3 regions of the Psychrobacter sp. 1Y6 genome follow, and region 3 is predicted to be linked to each of the others. Evidence: predicted binding sites of a transcription regulator. Region 3 holds the regulator's gene; each other region holds the start of a gene.

Region 1 (7,338 bases), 2.8 Mb from region 3:
TTAGGAATATCTTGAATCGTTTGTTTATTAAAATCAGCAGTGTTTGGTTGCTGAGCTTGGGCGCTAGTAGACATGGGTCTATTTAATAGGCTGCCTGTTGCCGTATTAAATTTGTCAGCAGTCGTGTTCGTACGGACGTTGCTTAGGACATCATTCATAATATTTCAACCTAGCTCAATTAATTTCATATAAGTTTAAGGAAATGCTTAGCGTGTAGCGTGCTACGGTCTGGTCTGCTCTCAGCCTTTATTTGGGCTGACCTCTACCACCGATAAATCTTGCCAAAATATTCAACACTAGGACAGACGCGGTGATAAGTAGTGCTGCCGCCCAAGCCAATGTATGCCAGTTGTCATAAGGACTCATCGCAAACTGGTAAATGGTATTGGGTAAGTTAGCAATAGGCTGACCCATATCTGTACTGAAGTATTGATTGTTAAGTGCGGTAAATAGTAACGGCGCTGTCTCACCGGTGATTCGAGCAAAAGCCAATAGCACACCTGTGGTCAGTCCTGCTCGCGCAGCTTTTACAGTAACCTGAGTGACCAGTTTCCATTTAGGGGTCCCTAGCGCATAGGCTGCTTCGCGTAGACTATTAGGTACCAGATTCAGCATGTTTTCTGTCGTACGTACGACCACTGGAATAACAATCAATGCCAATGCCAACGCGCCTGCCCAACCAGAGAAACTTTGACCTTTTACCATCAGTGCATAGATAAATAGACCGATGACAATCGATGGCGCTGACAATAGAATATCATTTAAAAAGCGAGTGACCTTGCCCAGCATACTGCCTTTAGAAAACTCAGATAAGTAAATACCTGTCATAAGGCCAATAGGTGCACCGATAAACAATCCTGAAAACGCCAACATGACCGAACCAACGATAGCATTACGTAAACCGCCTGCACTCATCGGTGGCGGCGTATCAGCGGTAAAGATTGGTAGCTGCACCATACCTTGGAAGCCTTCAACAAACAAAGTCACCAAAATCCATGACAACCAAAACAAGCCAAAAATCATCGCTGACATGGCAAAGCCTAGACCTAACTTGTTGGTCAAACGACGCTTGTTATACAGGCTTTGATTGTAGCGAGTAGCGCCGTTTGGCTTAGTAGGTAGTGGTGCATTGATCGCATTGTTAGCAGGCATAATATTTATTTCCCATATCTTTTATCAATATCTATCAAGGTTCAATAAATCGGTAACAGACTTATCGGTTACCTGCTTTGTGATCCATGCGCATAAGCATCAGTTTCGCTAAAGACAGCACAATGAAGGTGATGACAAATAAGATTAAGCCTAGATGTAGTAGAGACGCAAGATGTAGCTCACTAGACGCTTCAGCAAACTCATTGGCCAAGGCCGAAGTAATCGTCACGCCAGAAGTGAATAGGCTTGGACTGATATTGAAAGCATTACCAATCAAGAAAGTAACTGCCATCGTCTCACCCAATGCACGACCAAGACCCAAGATTACGCCACCAACGACACCAGCTTTGGTATAAGGCAGGATAATCTTGAACATGACTTCCCAAGTCGTCGCGCCCATGCCATATGCTGACTCTTTCAGTAAGTCTGGTACGACAGAGAAAACATCACGCATGGTAGCGGCGATGAACGGTATGATCATAATGGCAAGTACTAGGGAGGCGGTAAACATACCCAGTCCCATAGGTGCACCTGCAAACAGCTTACCGATAATAGGTAAAGGGCCGACGTGCTCAATGAACCATGGCTGAATGTGATCACCAAAGAATGGTGCAAATACGAACAATCCCCACATGCCATAAATGATAGATGGGATACCAGCCAACAACTCAATAGCGATACCAAGTGGTTTTTTTAGGAACTTAGGGCACATCTCGGTTAAAAATATCGCAATACCGAAACTGACTGGAACCGCGATAATAATAGCGATAAATGACGTGACTAAGGTGCCGTAAATAGGCGCTAATGCCCCGTATTCATTGGCGACTGTATCCCAGTTATTGCTGGTATAAAACCCCAAACCAAACTCTTGAATACTCGGCCATGCTCCAACAATTAGAGACACCAAAATGCCCCCTAAAGATAGGAGGACGAGTATGGCAAACGCTTTGGTAGAGTTAACAAATAAAGCGTCGTAACGTTTTTGTTTAGCCAGTTGGGACCTTAAGTCTGTCATAAGTGTCTCAGCATTGAATGGGATGAATCGAAATATTAAAAAGATGTATCTCAGGTTTTAACACAACAAACTTAAATGGGATGTGTAAGCATATTTATCGAGATGTATTCATCAAATTTGCTGTGTTAAAACCCCTCAAATAACTACCGGAGAATAGTTATTCGAGAGGATAACTTGTCGGTTGCTAAATCGTATTTAGCAGAAACAAATTACTGAGCTGGCTTGTAGACAGGCTGTCCATCGCTACCTTTTACTTCGTTCCACTTCTCTTTGAACAAGGCTACTGCCGTATCAGAGAATGGTACGTAGTCTAGTTCCATGGCGCTGTCATCACCTTGGGTATAAGCCCAGTCAAAGAAGTTCAACACGCCAGCGACTTGCTGAGGATTTTCTGGTTGCTTATGTACCAAGATAAAGGTCGCAGCAGCGATAGGCCATGCTTGGTCAGTTTCAGAGTTGGTGATGACTTTATAAAAGCCTTCTTGTTGTGACCAGTCGATATCACCTGCCGCAGCAAACGTTTCAGCAGATGGCTGTACGATGTTACCAGCTGCATTTTTCAGCGCAGTATGTGACATCTTATTCTGCTTAGCGTAAGCATACTCAACATAACCGATAGAGTTTTTCATGCGGTTTACGTAGCTTGAAACGCCTTCGTTACCTTTACCGCCTGCACCAGTAGCAGAAGTCGGCCATTTGACGGTTTTATCAACACCAACGGTGTCTTTCCAGTCTGGTGAAACCTTGGCAAGATAGTCAGTAAAGTTAAACGTCGTACCTGAACCATCTGAGCGGAATACTGTTGTAATTGCGGCATCTGGCAAGGTCAAATCTGGGTTCATCGCCTTAATCGCAGGGTCATTCCAGTTGCTAATCTTACCCAAATAGATATCAGCCAACGTTGTGCCGTCTAGCTTCAGTGCACCAGGCTCAACACCGTCGATGTTGACGATTGGCACAACGCCGCCAATCACGGTTGGGAACTGAATCAAACCTGCTTCATCTAACTCTTCAGGCGTCATCGGTGCATCAGAAGCACCAAAGTCTACTGTTTTTGACTGAATTTGTTTGATACCACCAGATGAACCAATCGACTGATAGTTGACTTGGCCACCAGTCGCAGCATTGTAGTCATATGACCATTTCGCATAGATAGGCTGCGGGAACGACGCACCTGCACCTGTAATATTCATAGCGATATTTTCAGCAGATTTAAAATCTGACGTAGCAGAAGATGCTGTCTGAGAGGTTGTTTCAGCTGTTGTCACAGCGCTACTGCTAGTATCAGCAGTTGGCTCCGCCGTATCTGTTGACTTATTACACGCCGTAAGCATTAATGTACAACTGACGGCCACTGCTAATAACGAATAACGCATGTAGGACTCCTGAAGTTTAACAACGGTATAAAAAAGCATTGCTTGTGATATGCGTGTTATCTTGCCAAATCTTTATGACAGTTTAATGACAACTTCTAGAATCCTTCATTCGCTTTACATAATATTTGAATAATTTGTCTACAGCCCAACAGCGATTTGCCTACAGCCTAATAGTACTAAGCATCCTCATCTATCAACACTCAAAAAATTATTCACGAAAATATTGAATAGTATGTGTGGCACAGGATATTTGTATCCAAATACTATTAGCCGTTGGTACAGAATTTTGTTAGTATGAAGGCTGATTTACAACACTGACAGACTCGGGGTGCGGTGTATTTTTGGCTCACTTTATTAAACTTGCTTTATTAAAGTAGTCGCCTTGATACATTCGCTGAGAGATCACCCGCCGAACCTGATGCGGTTAGTACCGACGCAGGGAAGTCTTAAGCACTTTGTTATTTATGACAAAGGGCGCGTAGAAATACATTTTTATCGTCACTACTGTCTTAATATGCGTGATGCATAGCCAGATAAGAAGAGAGGATATAAATTTGCGTCCAATATTTGATGACCACCATGCGCGACGATACTTTTTGGTCGAAGTTGTGGGTTCAGGTTATAAACTTGTCTAAATAATGGATGCCTACCCCCGCAGATACTGGCGGTGTTGATTTTATTCAAAAACCAACACGCTAGGACAGCATATGACTACTGCAGACACCACCTCAATTGCACCGAAAGCCCAAACGCATAATCCAGCCGACAACTCAACGCTTGCTTCAAATGCTGTTGACACGACCAACGTCAAAGCAGATAAAAAAGCAGATGCGTTAAAAACCCCTGCTCACCGTGCCGCAAGTGATGCCCGTTTCGAAGAAGATGCGCGCGACTTACACCGTATTTTACCCGCCTCAAGAAAAGTCTATATCGAAGGCTCAAGACCTGACATCCAAGTGCCGATGCGTGAAATCAGCTTGGCTGATACGCCTGTTGGCGGTACTGGAGATAAAGACGGTGAGCATAATCCGCCGTTTTATGTGTATGACACCTCAGGTGTATATACCGACCCTAATGTCGATATCGACCTCACACGTGGATTGCCAAAATTGCGTGAGAACTGGATCGCAGAACGCGGTGATACCGAGCAATTAAGCGGCCTATCCAGCTCATACGGACAAGCACGTGCCCGCGATATCAGCACTGCTAACCTTAGATTTGCTCATATCGATAAACCGCGTCGCGCCAAAGCGGGACAGAACGTCACGCAAATGTACTACGCACGCCGTGGCATCATCACTCCTGAGATGGAATATATCGCCATACGCGAAACGCAGAAGCAACATGAACTGACCGATATGCGTCAACACGATGGCGAGAGCTTCGGTGCTAATACGCCTCAAATCATTACTCCTGAGTTTGTTCGTGATGAAGTGGCGGCTGGACGTGCAATTATTCCAAACAATATCAACCACCCTGAATCTGAGCCGATGATCATCGGGCGCAATTTCTTGGTGAAAATTAATGCTAATATCGGTAACTCAGCGCTGGGTTCGTCTATCGATGAAGAAGTGTCCAAAATGACGTGGGCCACACGTTGGGGTGCGGATACCATTATGGATCTATCAACGGGTAATCATATTCATGAAACCCGTGAATGGCTAATCCGTAACTCTCCTGTGCCGATTGGTACCGTACCGATTTATCAAGCATTAGAAAAAGTCGATGGCGTCGCTGAAGATCTGACGTGGGAAATATTCCGTGATACGTTGATCGAGCAAGCAGAGCAAGGCGTCGATTACTTTACTATTCACGCCGGCGTACTATTACGCTATGTACCGCTCACCGCAAAACGTCTGACAGGTATCGTCTCACGCGGCGGCTCTATTATGGCGCAGTGGTGTCTAGCCCATCACAAAGAAAGCTTTTTATACACGCATTTCGAAGACATCTGCGAGATTATGAAACAGTACGATGTCGCATTTAGTCTAGGTGATGGCCTACGTCCTGGTTGCTTGCAAGATGCCAATGATGAAGCGCAGTTTGGTGAGCTACGTACGCTTGGTGAATTGACCAAAGTCGCATGGGAACACGATGTACAGGTGATGATCGAAGGCCCTGGACACGTCGCGATGAACCGCATCAAAGAAAACATGGACTTGCAGCTTGAGCTATGTGCTGACGCGCCTTTCTATACTTTAGGGCCATTAACGACAGACATCGCTCCAGGCTATGACCATATCACTAGTGCCATCGGAGCTGCAATGATTGGATGGTTTGGTACAGCGATGCTGTGCTATGTCACGCCAAAAGAACACTTGGGTCTACCAAACAAAAAAGACGTCAAAGACGGCATTATTACTTATAAAATCGCTGCACACGCTGCTGACCTTGCTAAAGGTCATCCAGGAGCACAGGCACGTGACAATGCGCTATCTAAAGCACGTTTTGAATTCCGCTGGGATGATCAGTTCAATCTAGCGCTCGATCCTGATACGGCACGCGAATATCATGATGAGACATTGCCAAAAGACGCACACAAATCGGCACACTTTTGTTCCATGTGTGGCCCTAAGTTTTGTTCAATGAAAATCACTCAAAACGTGCGTGAATATGCAGCAGGACTGGATAAAGATACCGCTAACCAAAAAATAACGCCGCAAACAGGCGACTTAACCGATGCTGGTCACCTAATCAAAGAGGTAGATACAGAGCTTGTCGGACAAGTTGGTGAAGCCACTGCTGAGGAAATTCGCCAAGGCATGGCTGAAATGACTAAAAAATATAACAACGAAGGACGCCAGTTATATAAAGAGGTGTAGGGTTAATAACCTATACTTTTGAAATAAGGAAAGCCCTACTATTTAAGTATTTGCACACTTATCTAGTAGGGCTTTTTTTGACTTATTTACTCATGATTTATGTGCGAATTTTTATTTACTACATTTAAATTTTCGACGCCTGATAAATCTCTTCAATTGAGGCATTAATGGTTTCAGCAAACTCGCTATCACTTTGTTGCTTACTCAAGCCTTCAGTAAAGGCACGCGAGAAGCTCGCAATCATACCTGGGTTTTGTTTGAGCTTGGCACAAGCATCGCTACGACTATAACCACCAGATAACGCCACTACTTTGAGCACTTTAGGATGGTCAATCAGCTCCTGATAAACCCCCGCCTCTTCTGGCAGGGTCAGCTTAAGCATTACTTGATGTTCATCATTCAAGCGTTCCAGATTGCGCAGGATATCTGCCTTCAACAGTAACTCGCACTCATGCTTTTGAGTGCTATCAATATTGACTTCTGGCTCGACGATAGGCATCAGACCTTTTGAAATAATTTGCTTAGCCACATCAAACTGCTGTTGTACCACAAGCTCAATACCATCGGCATTTGGCTCATAGATGACTGAGCGCATTTTAGTACCGAATACGGGATAGTTCTTTGCTTTATCTAATAATAGATCTAGATTCGGAATCGGCTTCATGACTTGTACACCGTTCATTTGCTCAGCCAGACCTTTATCTACCTTTAAAAATGGTACGATATTTTTATCTTCCCATAGGTAATTAGCCGTCGACTTACCATTGACTTCGCGCTCCATGGTATCTTCAAATAAAATTGCACCAAGTACACGCTCGCTATCAAAACAGTCACACGTCATAATACGAGCACGCATTTCATGAACCAAATCAAACATGGCCTCATCATTATCATAAGCATCGCTGCTGACACCATAAGTCTCTAACGCTTTTGGTGTGCTGCCACCACTTTGATCAAGCGCAGCAATAAAACC
Region 2 (7,338 bases), 420 kb from region 3:
TGCTCGCACCGTAAATTTGGCTTAGCTTACTACCAGAAACTAGCTCTGCTTGCTGTGCGCCTAGACGCATCGTGCCACCAAGGTCTGAATCATCACTACGAATCTGTAGCTCGCCGCGCTCATCTAACCATTCAGTGATCAGACCAATGATAGGCTCAGCTGTCTTACGATCAAACTCAGAAGAGTTGGCGTTAATATTAAGTACGTTACGTGCATACTCAATCACAGCCAACTGCATACCAAGACAAATGCCTAAATACGGAACGTTGTTTTCACGAGCATAAGTGATGGCTTTTATCTTGCCCATCGTACCGCGCTCACCGAAACCGCCTGGTACTAAGATAGCATCAGCATCGTTTAGCTGAGCAAGCAAAGTATCATCATCTTCTAAACGTTCAGCATCAATGTAGTCAATCTTCACGTCTACTTTATGCGTGATACCAGCATGTAGCAATGCTTCGTTGATAGACTTATAAGCATCTGGAAGCTCAACATATTTGCCAACCATCGCAACTGTCACTGTCCCTTCTGGATTCAACTGTGCTTCAACCACTTTATCCCAATCGCTCAAATCAGCTTCAGGCACATCAAGACCGAAACGCTCACAGATTAGATCATCAAGATCCTGCTCGTGCAATGTACGCGGTATCTGATAGATACTCTGTGCATCTTCACACATAATGACTGCACGCTCTTCAACGTTGGTAAATAGCGCAATCTTGCGACGGTTGTCTTGCGAGATATGATGGTCAGAGCGGCAGATTAGGATATCAGGCTGTAGGCCAATAGAGCGTAGCTCTTTTACTGAATGCTGCGTTGGCTTAGTTTTGGTCTCACCCGCGCTAGCAATATAAGGTACCAAAGTAAGATGCATTAGCATGGCTCTATTACGGCCAAGCTCCACTTGCATCTGACGTACGGCTTCCATAAACGGAAGCGATTCGATATCACCAACAGTACCGCCAATTTCGATAATAGCGATATCATACCCTTCGCCACTGGCAAGGATTTTGTTTTTAATTTCATCAGTAATATGCGGAATAACCTGTACAGTACCGCCTAGATACTCACCACGGCGTTCTTTATTCAACACATTCTGATAAATACGGCCACTGGTGAAGTTATTACTTTTACTCATTTTTGAGTGACGCAAGAAGCGCTCGTAATAACCCAAATCTAGATCGGTCTCTGCGCCGTCTTCAGTGACGAATACTTCACCATGCTGAAACGGGCTCATCGTACCTGGATCAACGTTAATATACGGATCCATTTTGGTCATCGTGACAGTCACGCCACGTGCTTCTAAGACCGCTGCAAGAGAAGCTGCGGTGATACCTTTTCCTAGTGAGGACACTACCCCACCGGTCACGAATATAAACTTGGTCATAGTACTCTGTCGGTAATTGGTAAAGAAGGATTTTACTAAAAATACGCCATAAAATATAGGGCAAAAATGCAAACTGTCTGAAACTCTTATGTTTTCGTGCTAGTAGCAAACATTTTTCTATTATTAAAACGCTACGCAACAAAAAACTCACCCCGAAGGATGAGTTTTTATGAAATCAGATTCTAGTTGTTACTAGAATAAGTATTCTAGACCAGTACCAACTACGACTACTTGCGCATCACCGTTTGACGTTGCGAATATATCTTCGTTAGTAATAGGATCTTGATTACCAGTATTATATGTATATCCAACATTATCAGCATTGTTTACGCCAGCATAGGCATGAGCAATGATATTGTCTTTGAAGAAGTATTTACCACCAACAACGATTTGGTCTGAATCAACGTTGTTAAAACCGTTTAAATTGTCAGTTTTGTTGTACTGTGCATATACAGCTGCTGGACGAGCAAAGTTATTTAGACCCATCTGAGCACTAACAACTAGACCTTTCTCATCTTCATCTTGACCGTCGTAGTCGCCTACTTGGTATAGCGCGCCTAGAGTAACAGGAGCTGCCATATACTTACCTAGATCAACAGTCGCTGTACCACGGATGATTTCACCATTGATGTTTTGGTCTTTATCGTACGCAATACCAGCAGTATAGCCAGCACCTTGGTCAAACAACATTGCTACACCAAAGCCTGCGTTGTCATTACCATTTGCATCGTCAGAGCTATACATTGCAGACAATTGTAATGGTAGGCCGTCATATTTTGGTGCAGTCCAAATAACTGAACTGTTGATACGGGCACTATCCGCCATGTTTAGAGCGTTAACAACTTCGCTTTCGTTTTCAGTTTGGCCTAGGTTATCCCAGTAACCTTGGTTAACAACAACGTTGTCAATACGAGCTAGGCTTGATTGGTTTTTACCAACACGGAACTCACCGAACTGCTTGTTTACAACACCAAGATACGTATCACGGTTAGTGAAAGTAGCGTTATCACCATCGATGCTTGTGCCATACTCTAAACGATAGATAACATCAGTATTAGCAGTCATGGCTTCAGAACCTTTAAGGCCGATACGTGAAGCATGAGAGTTAATCTGTACTGTATCTTCGTCATACATATTATTACCAGCAGCATCAAAATCAGCATTTTCATAGTCAGCTGCTAAGAAAGCTTTACCGTATAGAGTTGGTGCTGCATTGGCTGCAGATACAGATAGGGCTGCGATTGCTGTAGCTAAAAGTAGTTTTTTCATGGGGTATCTCCACTTTACAATTGTAGTAATGAGCAAGCTATTATTAGCTGGCGCCCATAATGGTATCGTCACAAATCCTCAAAGATATAATGTGTAACTGGCTACCGAGATTAGTCAGAAACAAGTGTGGCGAAGTTCTATTACAGTAAGATGAAAAAAACCATGATTTACATAACTGGGATTAAAAAAGTAACTGCCATGTAATCTTTAGTTTTCATCCTTCCATTGCGTAACATCCGTTACCAAACTCATACTTCGAGTACAAGCATAACAACTTTGACATAATTTGCAACATATTTTTTTGTCTTTTCGATACATCTATTATCAAATAACAGACAATTCATTTTATTTGAACGATTGTGAAAAAACTTCTACTTACTCAACTAGATACAAATAATATTGGTTAATGTGATTACTAATATTATTAAATTTTTATAATTAACATCTAGTAATAGTCCAAAATAAAGCGCTATTTACTAAAAAATAAATAGCGCTAATTAAGAAGTTAATAATCTATTTGAGCAAATTTATCAGTTACAAACGAGCAAGACTGACTGGCATACTTGCTCACCAAATATGCTCAAATACCTGTCATATTTAGTCTATTGTTCTAAGCGTTTGCTTTAAGATCCAAACGTGCTTGATGCAACAATGGCTCAGTATAACCACTAGGCTGCTCACGTCCTTTGAAGACTAAATCACAGGCTGCTTTGAACGCGTAAGAGCTATCAAAGTTATCTGCCATTGATTGATAGTCATCATCGCCTGCATTCTGCTCATCAACGACCTTGGCCATGCGTTTCATCGTATCCATCACTTGCTGCTCACTAACCACGCCATGATGCAACCAGTTAGCAATATGTTGGCTTGAGATACGCAAAGTAGCACGATCTTCCATGAGGCCGACATCATTGATATCAGGCACCTTGGAGCAACCAACGCCTTGATTTACCCAGCGTACGACATAACCCAAGATACCTTGAGCATTATTTTCAAGCTCTTGCTGCTTCTCTTCAGCAGTCCAGTCGGTATTTTTTGCTAATGGAACGGTCAAGATGTCATCCAAGCTAGCACGCTCGCGTGATTTTAGCGTATCTTGTACATCAGCTACGCTCACTTGATGATAGTGTATGCTATGCAAGGTAGCGCCCGTTGGTGATGGTACCCATGCAGTGCTAGCGCCAGATTTAGGATGAGCAGCCTTAGTATCCATCATCTCTTTCATTTCATCAGGCTTAGCCCACATACCCTTACCTATTTGCGCATGACCTTGTAGGCCTGTCTCTAGACCGATATCGACGTTCCACTGCTCGTAAGCAGGCTGCCATGCTTGCGACTTCATTTCACCTTTTGGTACAAATGGACCTGCATTCATGCTGGTATGCATCTCATCACCAGTACGGTCTAAGAAACCTGTGTTAATAAAGATAACGCGCTCTTTGGCTTGGCGGATTGCTTCTTTTAAGTTAACCGTCATACGGCGCTCTTCGTCCATGATGCCGATTTTGAGCGTATTGCGTTCTAAACCTAATAAATCTTCTGACGCATTAAATAAGTCATTGGCCATTTTAACTTCTTCAGGGCCATGCATTTTTGGCTTAACAATATACATTGAGCCTTGACGCGAGTTTGATAGCTCGTTTTTGCCTTTGATATCATTAAGTGATAATAGTGGCGTGATTAAACCATCCATTAAGCCTTCAAATATCTGCTCTTGGCCCTCGCCCAAATCGACTAAGATTGCAGGATTCTGCATTAAGTGACCGACGTTACGAATTAATAATAACGAACGACCTGGTAAGATCAGCTTGCCACCATCTGGCGTGTTATATTCACGATCTGGGTTTTGCTTACGGGTACGCGTCTTGCCACCTTTTTCAAAGGTTTCTTGTAGGTCGCTATTCATCAAGCCAAGCCAGTTACGATAGACTTCGACTTTTTCTTCTGCATCTACCGCAGCGACTGAGTCTTCACAATCCTGAATGGCTGTCATAGCCGACTCAAGTAGTACGTCCTTGATGTTTGCTGGATCATCTTTACCCACTGGATGGTTGCTATCGATTTGAATCTCAGCATGCAAGCCGTTGTTCTTTAATAGTACTCCTGTAGGAGCTTCAGCCTCACCGACAAAGCCGACAAACTTAGCCGTATCTTTTAGATCAGTACTGCTATTACCTTGTACAACTTCTAGCTTGCCATCGACTACTTTAAAACCAGTCACATCATTGTAAGAGCCGGATGCTAGTGTGAAATGCTCATCTAAGAACGCTTTGGCGTAAGCCACAACAGCAGCACCGCGAGTAGGATTATAGCTACCACCCGCTTCTTGACCATTTTCGCTACTGATAACATCGGTGCCGTACAAAGCATCGTATAAGCTACCCCAACGCGCATTGGTCGCGTTAAGCGCATAACGAGCGTTACGAACTGGTACGACTAGCTGCGGCCCTGCGATGTGCGCAATTTCATCATCGACGTTTTTGGTATCAACCGTAAATGCTTCGCCTTCAGGTAGCAAATAACCAATTTCTTGTAGAAATGTCTTATAAGCTGGATAGTCGATTTCGCCATCTTTTGCAGGATTATCTAAGTGCCATTGGTCAATTTGCGCTTGAATCTTGTCACGAGTCGCAAGCAACGCTTTATTGCGCGGGGTAAACTCTTTAATAATCTTTTCGAAACCTGACCAATAATCGTCTGAATCCACACCGACTTTCGGTAGCACTTCGTTTTCAATAAAGTCATATAACTGCTGATCGATGGCAAGACTGCCTTTTTGAATACGATTGGTGTTAGAAGACTGGCTCATATTGTTATCCTTATCTGTTCGTGAGGGGTACTAATACTGAGTTGTGACAGTAACTGTTTAAGAGTTTTTAATCTTGTGAGGTTTAAACGTTCATATTTCATTCGTTGTGGAATCTTTGATTCTCTAATTTTTCTGAGGAGATATATCTACAAGTTTTACGTTCTAATAAAAGGTGACCTATTAATATTAGACTTACTCTTTACTAATAGTGAATCATAAAAGTAAAACGAAATGCTTAAAGAGCAAAATCTCATCCTACTATCAAATAATAAAATTAACAAGGAAACACCATTTACTAAGTAAATACTTAGGCTGTTTAATAATGATAATGTATAAGTGGCCTACTCTAGGAGCTATAATCATCATCTAGGAGTTAGATGCAGCAAAATTAATATAAACAGTAAGTAATCATTGATATCTTTAATTATGCTTAACCGTTATCTATTAATAAACAGCTATTGATGAATGTCAGTTATTTAGCATCGTATCTAGGACAGACTAACGATATAATTACTCGTATCATCATTCATAAATAAAGCTTCCTTAGACTATGACTATCAATCAACAAGACCTCGCAACATTACAATCAACAGCAAATACTATAGATAACGATAATATCGAGAAAAAATCTGTCGAAGAAAGCATCTCTCAAACTGTGAATAATAGTGCAGAAAAAGATCTAATCGAAAAAGAGCTGCCTGAAGAAGATAGCATCGATATTACGCATCTGCGCACTCCTATAAAGGTAGACCTATCTCCTGTTTATAACTTTTTAGGGGCTCGAACCACGCAATCTTGGGTAGATGCCGCGATTGAAAACCTACCTATGATTATTCAAGACCATGCTAACTGCGAAAAAAAGGCCGCTGGTACTGCGATGAATTTGATATTTCGTTATGAGTTCTCGTATGACTTGCAGCGTAAACTCGCACAGCTGATACGAGAAGAGATGCTGCACTACGAGCAAGTACTGGGTATCATGAATGAGCGCGGCCAAGAGTGGAAATATCTAAGTGCTGGACGCTACGCCAAAGGTATGTTGAAGCACAAACGCACTTACGAGCCAGCAGCGATGGTCGATGTATTGATAATTGGGGCATTTATTGAGGCGCGCTCTTGTGAGCGTTTTGCAGCGTTGGCCGAGGTCATCGATGATGAACGCTTAGCGAAGTATTATCGTTATCTACTCAAGTCAGAGAGTCGTCATTTCGAAGATTATCTTGCGCTTGCTCAAACATTATCGGACGAAAATATCGATGAGCGAGTTGATTTCTTTAAGGAAGTAGAGGCTGAATTAATAAATAGCCCAGATGCTGAGCTACGCTTTCATAGTGGTACACCTGCTTAAAGTCCACGCCTTACTTAAACCTATTACCTATATAATGTAGAAAGTAAAAATGCAGGAAGCAAAAAAGGCACCGTGTTTGATACGAGTTATATACTCTTACCAAACATAGTGCCTTTTTATCTATGTACAAATGCCTATTTATGTACAAATACTAATAGCTATTGATATAGTGAATTCTTACTTGTCATCTTCCATCAATGGACTGTCATACTGTTTGTTGTTCTTGGCGACATTATGCGGATCATGATCTTCCGTAGCCTTTTCTGCTGCGGCTGGATTTGCTTTTTGTAATGCATCATCAGGGACAATACCATTATTGTCATCTGCATCTTTTAAGCTATGATCGTTATTGACGCTTTCGTTATGTGAGTTATTCATTAATACTCCCTACTATGATAATTACTCGTCTAACCCAAGAAACACTATAGATCTGTCGAAATTTAAACCTATCTAATCTTTTTCATCAGGATTTAAAATACGGGTTTGTGCGTTATCAATGTTGGCATAACGATTTAAATCATTAAT
Region 3 (7,338 bases):
TATTTTGCATGAAAGCAATTGAGACATGAATCGTCTCCAATAGCGAACGTACGATTATAGTTGGTTCGGTTTAATGCTAGTACGAGTAAATCAAGCGCAAATGTACCTATTGTACTTTGAGCGAGATTAATGAGGTAATAGTCATAAATTGAGCTGACTACACTGACAATAAAAATTGAAAAGGAATATGGTATGACAACTTTAAGTCCAAAAGATGTGGTCATCGTAGATGGCGTGCGCTCGGCAATGGGCAAAACCAAAAACGGTATGTTCCGTCATGTACGTGCTGATAGCATGTCAGCGGAACTAGTACGTGCGCTAGTAGAACGTAATGACTTTGATACCAATGATATCGAAGACATTATCTGGGGTTGTGTCAACCAGACACTAGAGCAAGGCTTGAACATCGGTCGTAACATCGGTTTGCTAGCTGGTATCCCAAAGACTGCTGGTGGCCAAACGGTTAACCGTCTATGTGGTTCTTCTATGCAGGCACTACATACTGCTGCTGCACAAATCATGACCAACCAAGGTGATGTATTCATCATCGGTGGTGTCGAGCACATGGGTCACGTTGGCATGATGCACGGTGTTGATTTGAACCCTGCTGCTTCTAAGCATTATGCAAAAGCATCAAACATGATGGGCTTGACTGCTGAAATGTTAGGTCGTATGAACAACATCACGCGCGAAGAGCAAGACGCGTTTGGTCTTGAGTCACATCGCCGCGCATGGGCTGCAACTACTGAAGGTCGTTTTGACAATGAAATCATCGGTATCGAAGGTCATGATGCTGCTGGCCGTCTGCAACTATGTACGGTCGATGAAGTGATTCGTCCAGATGCAACGATGGAGCAAATGCAAAAGCTACGTCCAGCGTTTGATCCAAAAGGCGGTACAGTAACAGCGGCAACGTCATCTGCATTATCTGACGGTGCGTCAGCAATGCTAGTAATGAGCGCACAAAAAGCCAAAGATCTAGGTCTAAAGCCACGTGCCCGTATCCGTAGTATGGCTGTGGCTGGTTGTGATGCAGCTATCATGGGTTATGGTCCTGTACCTGCGACCCAAAAAGCATTGAAGCGTGCTGGCATGAGTATCGATGACATGCAAACCATCGAGCTAAACGAAGCGTTTGCTGCTCAAGGTCTATCAGTATTAAAAGGTCTGAACCTATCTGACAAGCAAGACATCGTTAACATCAACGGCGGTGCCATTGCCCTAGGTCATCCACTAGGATGTTCAGGTGCTCGTATCACAGTGACATTGCTAAATGCAATGGAGCAGTCAGATACTGAAATCGGTCTAGCGACAATGTGTATTGGTCTTGGCCAAGGTATTGCTACTATTATTGAGCGTGTTTAATCTTATTTATATAAACAAGATTATTTGAACATTCAATAAGTAGCTACTCGCTAACGAAGAACCTCTAGTCATAACGGCTGGAGGTTTTTTTATGGATCAAATTAATGTTTGGTAAGCTAATAAATCACGGAGTCGAAAAATAGAGTATTACGGCGATTAAAAATTATCTCCATTGACGCATTCATGAAACTATGACTAAATAAGAGAAAGATGAACCATGGCACTGTTTATGATAATTCTAAAATAGTTTTTAGTTGCAACTGTCAGCCGTACAAGGAGTGTACTATGTCTACTATGATTAATGATCGCACCTATCGAATCGCTCGTGAGAATACCCAAGCAATGATTGTCGATGTGCAAGAGCGCTTAACGCCGCATATCTACGATCACGAAAATATTGTCAAAAAAACCGTTACCTTGATTAAAGGGCTGCAAGCGCTCAATATTCCAATCATGCTCAATGAACAATATAAAAAAGGATTGGGCGATACCTTACCAGAGCTGCGCGATGTACTCGAAGGAGACAATGCCAAGAGCTTTGAAAAGGTTACCTTTAGTGCCTGCGATAACAATGATTCATGGCACCATCTAGCGCAGCAGAACCGTAGTACCGTGTTGCTTTTTGGTGCTGAGGCACATGTCTGTATTATGCAAACGGCACTAGATTTATTGGATAATGGTATGCAGCCTGTCATTATTGGGGATGCAGTGGGTTCTCGTTTTCCTTATGACAAAAAGCAAGCAATTCGCCGTATTCGCCGTGCAGGTGGGGTAATCAGCACTGTCGAATCAATCTTGTTTGAACTATGCCGTAGCAGTGAAGATCCTGCGTTTAAAACCATTATTAATTTGATCAAGTAGGTGGTTTAAGCCTTAGTTGCTCAAAGACTTGGATAAATAGAGATTCAATTTAACCATTTATCTTCTAACTTATAATAGATAGCGCTTGGTAAAATAAGCGCTATTTTTTTGATAACGGTAATAGTCTTTTGACCATTGCTAGATATCAAACTAACTATAATACCTTGAGCAATGAAACTTAAAGTCGCTAGAACTTATAAGCGTTAAAACCAATAACTAGAGAAAATCAGAGAAAATCAATGTCGCAAGTCAGCTCTATATCATTAACTAATTCCGAATCTACTTCACATATCGACATCGACGATGTCACTCATTTCTTATTAGAGTTAGATGCGCTCAAACGCGTGAATCGCCGCAGCTATGTGACACAGACCACTCGTAAAGAAAACTCCGCCGAACACTCTTGGCATTTAGCGATGGCCTGTTGGTCGATTGCTGAATTATTTGCGCTAGACGTCAATTATGAAAAATTGCTGAAGATGGCATTGGTTCATGATTTGGGCGAGATTGATGCGGGCGATACTTTTTTATATGCCGATACGCGTACTGATGCACACGTCGAAGAGCGTGCAGGCATTGCCAGATTGCAACGTGAGCGAGGCAATGGTATTAGTGATTTAAGCGAGGTTTGGGAAGCGCAGGAAACAGGAAGTAGCAAAGAGAGCCAGTTGCTCAGAGTGGTCGATCGCTTATTGCCGTTTTTACTCAATCTAAATACCGATGGTAAAACGTGGATTGAGCTTGGTGTCACGCGTTCGCAAGTGGCAGGTGCGCATGCATTTATCAAAGATAGCTTCCCTCCTATCCATGATTGGCTCTCACATAATATTGCATACGCAACTCAGCAAGGTTGGCTGATTGACGCATAAATCTGCATAAGTAGCAGGCATAAAAAAAGCCCAATTAAGCATGATGATTTACGCTTAATTGGGCTGATATTTTAAGTGCTTTTATACAAACATGTTATTGAGCGTTTGCCATTCCTAGCAACTGACCCATTTGCACGATGCTGTTGGCTTGCATACTATCTAGCCAGTCAGCCTTTGCTGCTTTTGGTAATACCACGATAGCCGTTGAGCCTAGATAGAAGCGTCCAAGCTCTTCGCCTGCTGCAAACTGCATGTCATGATCAGACTCGAATATGTCGTCAGTACGAGCAATCTTGCCAGTGGCGACAGTTTCAATACCAGCGACGATCATAGCACCAACCATCACAACGGCTGCTTTGCCGTACTTGGTATCAAACATACAGACCAGACGCTCATTACGTGCAAACAAGTCTGGCACGTTAGCAGCCGTAGTATTATTTACCGAAAACAGGGTGCCAGGTACATAGCGAGTCTTGGTCAATGTACCAGTAAATGGCATATGCACACGGTGATAATTGCTAGGCGCCAAGTAGATAGTCGCAAAACTACCATCAGCGAAATAACTGCCATCTTCACTATCAGCAAGTAGTTGGCCGACATCATAGTGACGACCTTTTGCCTGTAGTAGTTTGTGGTCTTCGATTTGTCCTAGCTGAGAGATAATACCGTCCGCAGGACTCACGATACCGTTTGCAGTGGCGTCGATAGTACGAGCGTCTTCTTTTAACTCGCGGGTAAAAAAGTCATTAAAACTTTCATAAGCGTTAAGGCTTTGGCGTTCGTACTCGTCTAAGCTGATATTATAAGCTTTGGCAAAGCTACGGATAAAGGTGCGTTTGACATAAGGATGGCGACTGGCGGCCAAACGTCCAGCGACTTTACTGAGCTTTTGCTGCGGCACAAGCTGTTGTAAGGTGGTAAATACATTCATAATAAGGCTACCAAAATAAGGTGTAATGTAATAGGGGCGTGTTGGAAATTCGACCATGGCACTGACAGTGGCTAAAATTGCGCCATACTACGTTGTAAATCTAGATAGGGCATGAGCATTATCGTCGTTTTACGCCTTGTCTGGAACAGTTTTAGCGATCCGCAGTACCTATTTGTGAATATCAAACACGCCCTAATAATAGTTAAGTTAATGACGGTATTTTATCATGGACAGCATATTATTGTATGGCCATAATCTGTTAAGGAATCAGTAAATGAAAGCACTCATACAACGGGTGAAGCACGCTAGTGTGGTCGTCGATCAGCAGTGTATTGGCGAGATTGAACATGGGGTGTTGGCATATATTGGCTTAGGGCATGAAGACGATTTCGCCGCTGCCCAGCGTATGATTGACAAAATATTGACCTATCGCATTTTTGAAAATGACGATGATCCGGCCAAATTTGGTAAACTGGATAAAAACGTTCAGCAGGTTGCTGGTGGGCTATTATTAGTTTCACAATTTACCTTGATGGCAAAAACAGACAAAGGTCGCCGACCAGACTTTGGTGGTGCGATGGCACCAGCTGCGGCACAAGCATTATTTGAACAACTGGTCGACTATGCCAAAACTAAGCATCCAAATGTGGCAACTGGTCAGTTTGGTGCTGATATGCAAGTGTCGAGCGTCAATGATGGGCCGCTCAATTTTTTACTAGAAATCTGATTTTAGAGTGTCATCAAGCTGTCATAATTAATCCGTTTAATAGGTAGAGACTGGTGAGTATATATCGCCTTTTTACATGCTAGATTTTGTCCTCTAACACCGAGAATGTCCTATGTATAATGAGCAAATTTTGATTGTTGAAGATGAGCCTGCGATTCGTGAAATGGTTGTCATGACGCTAGAGATGGCTGGGTTTGATAGCTTACAAGCGGCTGACGTATCAGAGGCGCATCAGCAGGTGGTCGATCATAGACCATCACTGATACTGTTAGACTGGATGTTGCCGGGTGACAAGAGCGGTGTGGATTTTTGTCGCATGCTAAAAAATGATGAGCTGCTCTCTGAAATACCAGTCATTATGCTAACGGCAAAAAGTGAAGAGGACAGTAAGGTGCATGGTCTTGATGCAGGTGCAGATGATTATATGACCAAGCCTTTTTCGACTCGTGAATTGATCTCCAGAATCAAAGCCGTACTACGCCGCAGTAGTGCTATGAGTAGCGATAAACCTATCGAAATTGGACAGTTAAGTCTAGATACTAAGAGTCAGCGCGTGACAGCTGCAGGTAAAATCGTTGATGTTGGGCCCACAGAGTATCGCCTATTAGCATTTTTTATGAGTCACCCTGAGCGCGCCTATACACGAACGCAGCTGCTCGATCAGGTATGGGGCGGCAATGTATATATCGAAGACCGAACCATCGATGTGCATATCAAACGTCTACGTAAATTACTGCGACCTTATGACTGTGATACATTGATACAGACGGTACGTGGAACAGGCTACCGTTTTTCTAGCCTGATTGAGCCAAGTTAATCTTGTACAAATAATGCCGCAGCGATATAAAGGCCGCGGATAGTGGTAAGGATAAAAAATGGACAAGATAGCGCCAGCACAACGTGAGCAATCAGCTCTACTAGAGCAAATATCTACTCAAAGTACAGCAGAGCAACTCAAAAAAATCGGCAGTGCACTACGAGCCCTGCGCGATGCAGTGATTTTGCTCAACAACAATGATGGTCTAGAATGGTGGAATCAGGCGGCACAAGACTTATTGCTGCTACAGCCAGAAGATAAAGGTCAGAACATTTTTGACTTTATTACTGTACCTGAGTTCCGCCAGTACTATGAAGGTACAACGATACCTAACGATGGCGTCCATATAGAATCATGGCGAGATCCTAGTCGCTACTTAAAGTGCGAATTGACCCCTTTTGGCGATGAAAAATTGCTGTTTGTATATGACGTGACTCGCCTGCGGCACTTAGAGCAAATGCGTCAGGATTTTGTGGCGAATGTCTCGCATGAGCTTAGAACACCGTTAACTGTGATGATGGGCTATCTGGAAAATTTCTCCGATCAGCCAGATATGCCGCCGCAATGGCGTCGCGGTTTTGAGCTGATGACGCAGCAAACAGCCCGTATGAACAGAATCGTGAACGACTTACTGCTACTCTCTAAGATTGAAATCGAAGAGTCACACGAGCTGCATTATATAGATATGACTAAGCTACTAACCAATATCTATGACGATGCACAGGCCTACAACCAAGCGTACAAACATATCATTCATTTGCATATAGATACGTATGATGGGCTGTATGGGTCAGAGATGTACTTGAATAGTGCGCTATCCAATCTAGTAATCAATGCGATCAAATATACGCCAAAGGGTGGCAATATCACTATCAGTTGGACAAGGACGTCTGATGGCTGCCGTTTCGCGGTCGAAGATGATGGGATCGGTATTGCGTCAGAGCATATCGCCCGTTTGACAGAGCGTTTCTATCGTATCGACAAAGGTCGTAGCCGTGCAACAGGTGGTACAGGATTGGGGTTAGCGATTGTAAAACACGTACTGCACCAACACGAAGCGCAATTGCAAATCGATTCAGTAGAAGGGGAAGGGTCGACATTTAGTGTGGTATTCCCTTCAAATTATGTCAGATCTGTCACAGCCAATTAATACAATTTCTGGCTTATATTAGCGTTGTTTTTTCGGCTTAAGTTTTTTGATTAATCTAAACCTATCATTATTTCAAATTAGGTTAACGACATACTTTTCTGTATTCGTTAATCCTTTTGCAAAAGCGGATAAGGATTGACCGCACTGCCATTAATATAGATACCATAATGTACGTGTGTCGGTGTCCCTTTTGCATTACCGCTATCACCCACATAACCTATTACATCGCCCTGATTGACCCAGTCATTGGGAGAGATGTCAGCATAGTCTTCTAGATGAGCATAGTAATGTCCTGCACCACCAGGCCCTACCACCACGACCACGCGCCCACCCAATGTGTTTTCACCAACCTTGCTTACCACACCTTGCGTAGTCGACTGCACGGGAGTATTGCGCGGTGCAAAGATATCGATGCCTTCGTGGGAGCGGCCTTGGCTACGTGCCGCGCCCCAAGTGTCTGTCAGGTCTCGTTCTGGTAGTGGATTGGGCAAGCTGTTTTCGGTCGGCAGCTCTTGTTGCAATAGACTTAATTGTTGCCATTTGGCAACCACAAATGACTGCGTCTGTTGGCTAATACTAGGTAGTAGCTTATCGAAGACAAATAACAGTGCTAGCAAT

The links. Region 3 encodes PhoB, which activates phosphate uptake and scavenging genes when phosphate is short. Its sites were predicted from a motif close to TGTCATNAANCTGTCATAA; they were not measured.
Region 1: a site for PhoB is predicted at 3,616-3,634, ahead of pstS (phosphate ABC transporter substrate-binding protein PstS). Genes of this name have one in related genera too.
Region 2: a site for PhoB is predicted at 2,794-2,812, ahead of ACTXGF_RS16970 (porin). Genes of this name have one in related genera too.

What each region holds. Positions count from the first base shown of each region.
Region 1 covers NZ_JBQQEW020000001.1:3,116,793-3,124,130, forward strand. The annotation lists gene pstB (phosphate ABC transporter ATP-binding protein PstB) at 1-158, opposite strand, end outside; gene pstA (phosphate ABC transporter permease PstA) at 247-1,152, opposite strand; gene pstC (phosphate ABC transporter permease subunit PstC) at 1,214-2,167, opposite strand; gene pstS (phosphate ABC transporter substrate-binding protein PstS) at 2,377-3,543, opposite strand; TPP riboswitch at 3,858-4,002, shown strand; gene thiC (phosphomethylpyrimidine synthase ThiC) at 4,251-6,365, shown strand; gene ACTXGF_RS26735 (fructose bisphosphate aldolase) at 6,490-7,338, opposite strand, start outside.
Region 2 covers NZ_JBQQEW020000001.1:782,310-789,647, reverse strand. The annotation lists gene pyrG (CTP synthase) at 1-1,387, opposite strand, end outside; gene ACTXGF_RS16970 (porin) at 1,580-2,656, opposite strand; gene ACTXGF_RS16965 (malate synthase G) at 3,267-5,465, opposite strand; gene ACTXGF_RS16960 (MiaE family protein) at 6,016-6,813, shown strand; gene ACTXGF_RS16955 (hypothetical protein) at 6,991-7,191, opposite strand; gene ACTXGF_RS16950 (hypothetical protein) at 7,264-7,338, opposite strand, start outside.
Region 3 covers NZ_JBQQEW020000001.1:362,261-369,598, forward strand. The annotation lists gene fadA (acetyl-CoA C-acyltransferase FadA) at 193-1,365, shown strand; gene ACTXGF_RS15170 (isochorismatase family protein) at 1,651-2,226, shown strand; gene ACTXGF_RS15175 (HD domain-containing protein) at 2,466-3,095, shown strand; gene asd (archaetidylserine decarboxylase) at 3,190-4,026, opposite strand; gene dtd (D-aminoacyl-tRNA deacylase) at 4,301-4,753, shown strand; gene phoB (phosphate regulon transcriptional regulator PhoB) at 4,866-5,570, shown strand; gene phoR (phosphate regulon sensor histidine kinase PhoR) at 5,629-6,720, shown strand; gene ACTXGF_RS15200 (M23 family metallopeptidase) at 6,828-7,338, opposite strand, start outside.